DNA from 2 places in the Bradyrhizobium sp. HKCCYLRH3061 genome. Region 2 is predicted to be linked to the other one. Evidence: predicted binding sites of a transcription regulator. Region 2 holds the regulator's gene; the other holds the start of a gene.
The links. Region 2 encodes PhoB, which activates phosphate uptake and scavenging genes when phosphate is short. Its sites were predicted from a motif close to TGTCATNNANCTGTCAT; they were not measured.

Region 1: the regulator PhoB is predicted to act here: its motif matches at 2,195-2,211, upstream of ACQR2C_RS16350 (alkaline phosphatase D family protein).

The regions. Positions count from the first base shown of each region.
Region 1 is NZ_JBNPUE010000009.1:65,268-68,655, reverse strand. It holds gene ACQR2C_RS16355 (response regulator) at 133-507, shown strand; gene ACQR2C_RS16350 (alkaline phosphatase D family protein) at 553-2,124, opposite strand; gene ACQR2C_RS16345 (TAXI family TRAP transporter solute-binding subunit) at 2,264-3,388, opposite strand, start outside.
Region 2 is NZ_JBNPUE010000001.1:514,428-517,815, forward strand. It holds gene ACQR2C_RS02460 (HoxN/HupN/NixA family nickel/cobalt transporter) at 1-172, opposite strand, end outside; gene ACQR2C_RS02465 (trypsin-like serine protease) at 341-1,657, opposite strand; gene phoB (phosphate regulon transcriptional regulator PhoB) at 1,805-2,512, opposite strand; gene phoU (phosphate signaling complex protein PhoU) at 2,529-3,245, opposite strand; gene pstB (phosphate ABC transporter ATP-binding protein PstB) at 3,276-3,388, opposite strand, start outside.

The DNA.
Region 1 (3,388 bases), on a different contig from region 2:
TGCTCCTTGTGTTCACAAGTGCACCGACACAGGAACTCTGATATGCTGCCTTGGTTCCAGGAACCCGCCAGCGCGCTCAAGAGGAGGCGCCGGCCGCGGGGTCCATCCCTCCTCCTGGAACCCGCAGATCCCATGACCAGCTCGCAATCAGGCGTGCCCGAGTTCTATCAGCATGTGCTGATCGTCGAAGACGATCCCATCATTGCGCTCGGACTGGAAGACACGATCACCGACCTCGGCGTTCCCGACATCAGGGTCGCGGCCGATGTCGCAACCGCGCTTGCGATGATCGCGGAGCGAGCCCCGCAATTCGCCCTGCTCGATGTCGGCCTGGTGCGCGAAAAGAGCTTTGCGATTGCCGAGCGCTTGGCGGCGCTCAGCATTCCCTTCGCGTTCTCGACGGGTTATGGCGCCGACCGCGTGCCGGCCGCATTCGCCGACCGGCCGCGTCTACCGAAGCCGTGTCCGACCGAGGCGCTCGAGGCGGTGCTGCGGCGACGCGACTAGTCGCCGTCGCAGCCCGCGATCGTGTTGCCGCCGACCGACGACACCTCAGCCAAGCTTCGGATCGAGCGTGGTCGACCAGAGCGCGACGTCGGCGCGATCCCGCAGGGTCACGGTCATCTGGCCCGTGGCGCCCTCGATCTTGACGTGGCCGAAGAACTGCATGCCGGCCGACGGCGGCAGGTTCTGCTTGTCGAGGCCGGGCGCCTTGATGAAACGCACCTCGGGGCCGAAGGTGTTGTCGAGCTCGTTCGGACCGAACGTGCCGGCATGTAGCGGACCGGAGACGAACTCCCAGAACGGCTCGAAGTCCTGAAACTGCGCCTTGTTCGGATCGTAATAATGCGCGGCCGCGTAGTGCACGTCCGCCGTCAGCCATACCGTGTTCTGGATCGGCGCCGTCTTGATGAAGCGCAGGATCTCGGCAATCTCGAGCTCGCGGCCGCGCGCCGGACCGTCGCCCTGGGCGATGGCTTCCGAGCCCTTCTTGTTGGCCGCGTCGTCATAGACGATGATGCTGAGCGGCATGTCGGAGGCGATCACCTTCCAGGTCGCGCGCGAATTGAGCAGCGCCTGCTTCAGCCAGCGCATCTGCTCCGGCCCGATGAAGTAGGACGCCGGACCATATTTGTCCTCGAGATTGGGACCGTTGGCGCCGCGGTAGCTGCGCTCGTCGAGCACGAATACGTCGAGATGCGGGCCATAGTTGATGGTGCGATAGACGCGGCCCGGCTCGATGATGCTCTCGCGCATCGGATACATCTCGTGGAAGGCGCGCGCGGCGCGGGCCGCGAGCAGCTGGATGTTGCGCTCCTTGTAGCTCGCCGGCAGCTCCTTGGAGGCCGACCAGTTGTTGGTGACCTCATGATCGTCCCACTGCACGAAGATCGGCACCTCGGCATTGAAGGCGCGAACGTTCTCGTCGAGGAAATTGTACTTGTGGGCGGCCCGGAATTCATCGAGCGTCTCGGCAACCTTGGCCTTCTCTTCCACGGTGAGGTTCTTCCACACCTTGTTGTCCGGCAGCTTTACCTCGGACTTGATCGGGCCGTCGGCATAGATGGTGTCGCCGGAATGCAGGAAGAAGTCCGGGCGGTGCTTCTTCATCGTCGCAAAGGTGAACATGCCGCCATCATCGGGATTGATGCCCCAGCCCTGCCCCGCCACATCCCCGCCCCAGACGAACGAGACGTCGCGCTTGTTGCCGGGCGCGGTGCGGAAGCGGCCGGCCACGGCCTCGCTTTCGACCGCGGTATGCGACAGGTCGCGGAACTTGACGCGGTAGAAGATGTCCTGGCCGCTCGGCAGGCCTTCGATCAGCATCTTGGCCGTGAAGTCGCTCTCCGGAAGCGCGGCGATCGGTGGCAGCGCCCGCGCGTCCTTGAACGATTCGGTGGTCGCCACCTCGACCAGCATCTGCGACGGCCGATCGGCACGCGCCCAGACCACGCCGCCATCCATGCCGACGTCGCCGGACTGCACGCCATGCGTGATCTGCGGCCGGTCGGCGGCGCGGCTTAGATAGGGCATCGCCAGCGTCGTGACGCCGGCTGCGGCGGCCGTCGACAGGAAGCGGCGGCGGGACAGGGCTGTGTGCGGTCGAGGAATGCGAAGCGTCATGCGGATCTCCTGGTCGGATCGCGCGCGGGAGCAGGCGCGAGCCACGGCCCGGCAGACCTAGGAAAGATTGATGACGCTGGAATTACAATCGCGCCCCGGCCGCCGCGTGACACGGCCGCAGCGCAAGCGTGGTCCGACCTCAGGTGCCGGCGGCACGCAACTGCGCGCCGGTTCGCTGCAGATTGGCGGGCATGCTCATCAGGATGAGCTTGCGATCGGCCACCGCGTTGTGGAACTGCTCGAGCGCGATGTTGAACGCGGTCAACGCAGCGTGCTCGATCGCACCGTCCTCGAAGAAGGTCAGCGTGTTGCGCAGGATCTCGTCGGCCTCGCTCTGCAATTGGTCGAGCTCCTCGGTCGAATCGCTCCTGCGCGCGATGGTGATCATCTCCAGCAGACGATCGCGCAGCGAGGTGTTGATGGTGCGTTCGTCGCGCTTGAGATAGCCGGCGAACCACGCACCGGCCGACCCCATCGCCGAAAGCGCCATCAGGCTCCACCAGATGTAGTCGCTGTAGCGGTCGAGGAAGGTCTTCTCCTCGCCGTCGACGAACGCCGCCGCGCCGGGATGAGCGGGGATCGCCGCGTCCTTGTCGGTGTCCGGCGTCTCGATCTTGGCGGCAAGCGGAAATTCCGACAGCAATTGCTGGCGCACCGAGAACAGCTGATGCGTGAACGTCGAGACCGTCGAGTCGGTGAGGCCCTTGCGTGCCACGATGTGGTGATTGAAGCTGATCGTCTTCACTTCATCTTCGGGGCGATCGGGCGCCCCGCCGAACGCGCCGGCCGGAATCTCGGTGGCCTCGTATTCGGGATGGTTCTGTGCGATGGCTGCGGCGGAATCGATGGCCAGGAACGTCGGAGGCCCGCTTTCCTTGGTGGCGGCGGCGATCGCATCCGCCGTGATCTTGCTGTTGATGGGACCGGCCGCCAGATAGACATCGGCCCTCTGGCTTCGGACCGCTTCGGCGGCCTCGGTGATCGGGAATTGGACGATCTCGACCTTGCTGGGGTCGACGCCATATTGGCGCAGGATGACCTTCAGCAGGTTCGCGTTCGCCGGCGTCCGGCCGATGATGCCGACTTTGTGGCCCGCGAGCTGCGAGATCTTCGTGATCTTGGCGCCACCTTTGCGGCTCTTGCCCTTGCCGGACGAGGGCACCCAGAGGATGACGACGTTCTTGCGCAGCGTCGCCACCGCCTGTGCGTTCTTTGGGACCTCGAGGTCACCCCGCACGATCGCAAGATCCACCTTGGCGGCGGC
Region 2 (3,388 bases):
GCATCGCGGTGCCGACGATGGCGGGCCGGTCGGCGTAGAGCGCGAATGCCCAGGCCCAGGCCACCGCATTGGCCGCGACCAGCCCAGCGACGAGCGCAACGGTCCTGCCGGGCTGCGACCGCCACCACAGCAGCCGCGGGGCACGAGGATGATCAATTGGAACAATCGTCATACTCGAACTATAGCAAGAGCCAGGCCAGTTCGGTAAAGCCCCGCTGCAGGCGAAAGCTGCAGGAAAAAATCGGCTGCACTTGCCGGATCGCCCGCTCGCTTGGCAACCCGCTATCCAGTCGCGCACAGATCGTGACCAGCGGCGGGACCTCTCTCGTCCCCTCCCCCTTCACCGCGCCGAGGCACTCTGCGCCGCAATCTCGCGCCGCACGACGGCCTCGAACTGGCTTGCGGGCGCGGCGAACATCAGCCGGGTCTCCTCGTGGAACGCCGAGAAGATGCCGACAACGGTCGGCTGCCCGCCGACCTCGGCCAGGATCGGCGAGCCCGAATAGCCGAAATTGGCGAGGCAATGCACCGTCAGCAGCCGGGCATCGCTGGTCATGCCGGCGCTGCAATTGCGCTGGCCGGTCGGCGAATAGCGCCGCTCCTGGCCGTAGCCGATCTCGGAAATGGCGCCAGCCTTGGTCGCAGCCTGCAGTTCCTCGCGCGTCAGCGCCTTGACCGCGACCGGCTTCGACGGCAGCGCATCCTTCAGCACGATCAGCGCCCAATCGGCGGGCGAGCGGTCGAGCGACCATCTGTCGTGCCGGGTCGGGACGAAGTCCGGCGCCACGATCAGCTTGTCGGCGACCGACGATGCCGCCGGCGTGCCCCTGTTCATGCCGGCCAGGAAGCGGACATTGCCGGGGCTGACCTGCGCGACGCCGTTGAACACGCAATGCGCGGCGGTGAGCACGACGCGCGGCGCGACCAGAGTGCCGGTGCACCAGCCGCCGGTCGAGTATTGCGCGACGGTGACGACGCCGATCGACGACGCCGGCCACGAGGTGGGATCGACGACCTCGCCGATGTGGCGGTCGAGCCCGAGCAGTTGCTCCGGACGCGGAGCGGCGACGCCCGCCTCCGCCGATTCCGGCTTCGGCCGCCAGGCCGCAATGGCGCTCTGGGCCTGGACGCGCTGCGGCTCGGTCAGCTTGACCCTCTGCACGTCGCGGCCGGCCGATCGCACGCCGCTGCGACCCGCCATCACCAGCCAGGCGTAGCCCTGCACGACGTCCTGCTTCACGCCGCGACCGTCGAGCAGCATCAGGCCCAGCATGTATTGCGACTGGGCGAAGCCCTGCGCTGCCGCGCGGCTGAACCAGCGGCCGGCTTCGCCATAATTGCTCGCGACACCTTCGCCGTTGACATAGGCGATGCCGAGATAATGCTGGGCGACGGCGAGGCCCTGATCGGCGGCCTTGCGATACCACGCCAGCGCCTCGGCGGGGTTGCGCGGTTGGCCCCAGCCGAAGGCCTCCATGAAGCCGACGTCGAACTGCGCCCGCGCATCGCCCTTGGCGGCCAGCGGCAGCAGGCGGCGCATCGCCGCGGCGTGCTGTCCGTTTCCCGCCGCGGCGACCGCGTCTTCGAGCTCGGCGGCCGCGGCGCCCGCCGCGCTGCCGAGCAGCACGGCTAGAGATATGATGATGGTCTTGATCAAGGGCGTCCGCTGGGACCGAAACATCGTGACGGGCCACGAAGCAGACACGATCAAGACGGCGGCGGCGTGGCGGAAAGCGGACCGCGATCTCCTCAATCGGGCCCCCTCGCGCCTCACACCTGCTTCATCCTCACGCCCGATCGCCCCTTACACCTGCTCGCTCTTGGCGAAGCGATCATCGAGCGCATAGCCGGCGCCGCGCACGGTGCGGATCGGGTCCTGCTCGCGGCCCGGATTGAGCAGCTTGCGCAGGCGGCCGATATGGACGTCGACCGTGCGCTCGTCGATATAGATGTCGCGGCCCCAGACGCTGTCGAGCAGCTGCTCACGGCTGAACACGCGGCCGGGATGCTCCAGGAAAAACTCGAGCAGGCGGTATTCGGTCGGGCCGAGATCGATCGGCCGTCCCGAGCGCGCCACGCGGCGCTTCTCGCGGTCGAGCTCGATGTCGCCATAGGACAGCACGGTCGCCAGCCGCTCCGGGCTCGCCCGCCGCAGCAGGCCCTTCACGCGCGCCAGCAGCTCCGGCACCGAGAACGGCTTGACGATGTAGTCGTCGGCGCCGGTCGCGAGGCCGCGCACGCGCTCGCTCTCCTCGCCGCGCGCGGTGAGCATGATGATCGGCAATTGCCGGGTCTCGGACCGCGCCCGCAGGCGGCGGCACAGCTCGATGCCGGACAGGCCCGGCAGCATCCAGTCGAGCACGACGAGATCGGGAACGCGCTCCTTCAGCCGTGTGTCGGCCTCGTCTCCGCGCGCCACCGTCTCGACCTCGTAGCCTTCGGCCTCGAGGTTGTAGCGCAGGAGCGTCGTCAGCGCCTCCTCGTCCTCCACCACCAGAATTCGGGCGCCCATGTCAGAACCGTCTCTCTCAGTTGCCGGGGATCGTCGATGCGAAGCTCGTCATGTCGCCCTTCGGGCGCTTGTCCATGATCTGCTGGCCTTCGATCATATAGAAGACGGTCTCCGCGATGTTGGTCGCGTGATCGCCGATGCGCTCGATGTTCTTGGCGCAGAACATCAGATGGATGCAGAACGAGATGTTGCGCGGATCCTCCATCATGTAGGTCAGGAGTTCGCGGAACAGCGAGGTGCAGATGGCGTCGACCTCCTCGTCGCCCTTCCACACCGTCATCGCCGCCGGCAAATCGTGCGCGGCATAGGCGTCCAGCACCGTCTTGACCTGCGACTGCACCAGGTCGGTCATGTGCTCGAGCCCGCGGATCAGCTTGAGCGGATGGAAGTCGCTCTCCAGCGCCGCGACGCGCTTGCCGATGTTCTTGGCGAGATCGCCGATGCGCTCCAGATCGGTGGCGACCCGCATCGCACCGACGATCTCGCGCAGGTCGACCGCCATCGGCTGTCGCCGGGCGATGGTAAGAACGGCGCGCTCCTCGATGATGCGCTGCAGCTTGTCGACCTCGGCGTCGGTGGCGACCACCTTCTGGCCGAGTGCGATGTCGCGCCGCACCAGCGCATCGACGGAATCGACGATCAGACGCTCGGCGAGGCCGCCCATTTCCGACACCAGCCGGGTGAGATCCTGCAGATCGCTGTCGAACGCCTTGGCGGTATGTTCACTGGCCATGATGATCTCCTGAAGTCAATGTCGTCGGCGTCAGCCGAACCGGCCGGTGATGTAATCCTGGGTCCGCCGATCGCTCGGCGAGGTGAAGATCTTGCTGGTGTCGTCGAACTCGATCAGCTCGCCGAGATACATGAAGGCGGTCT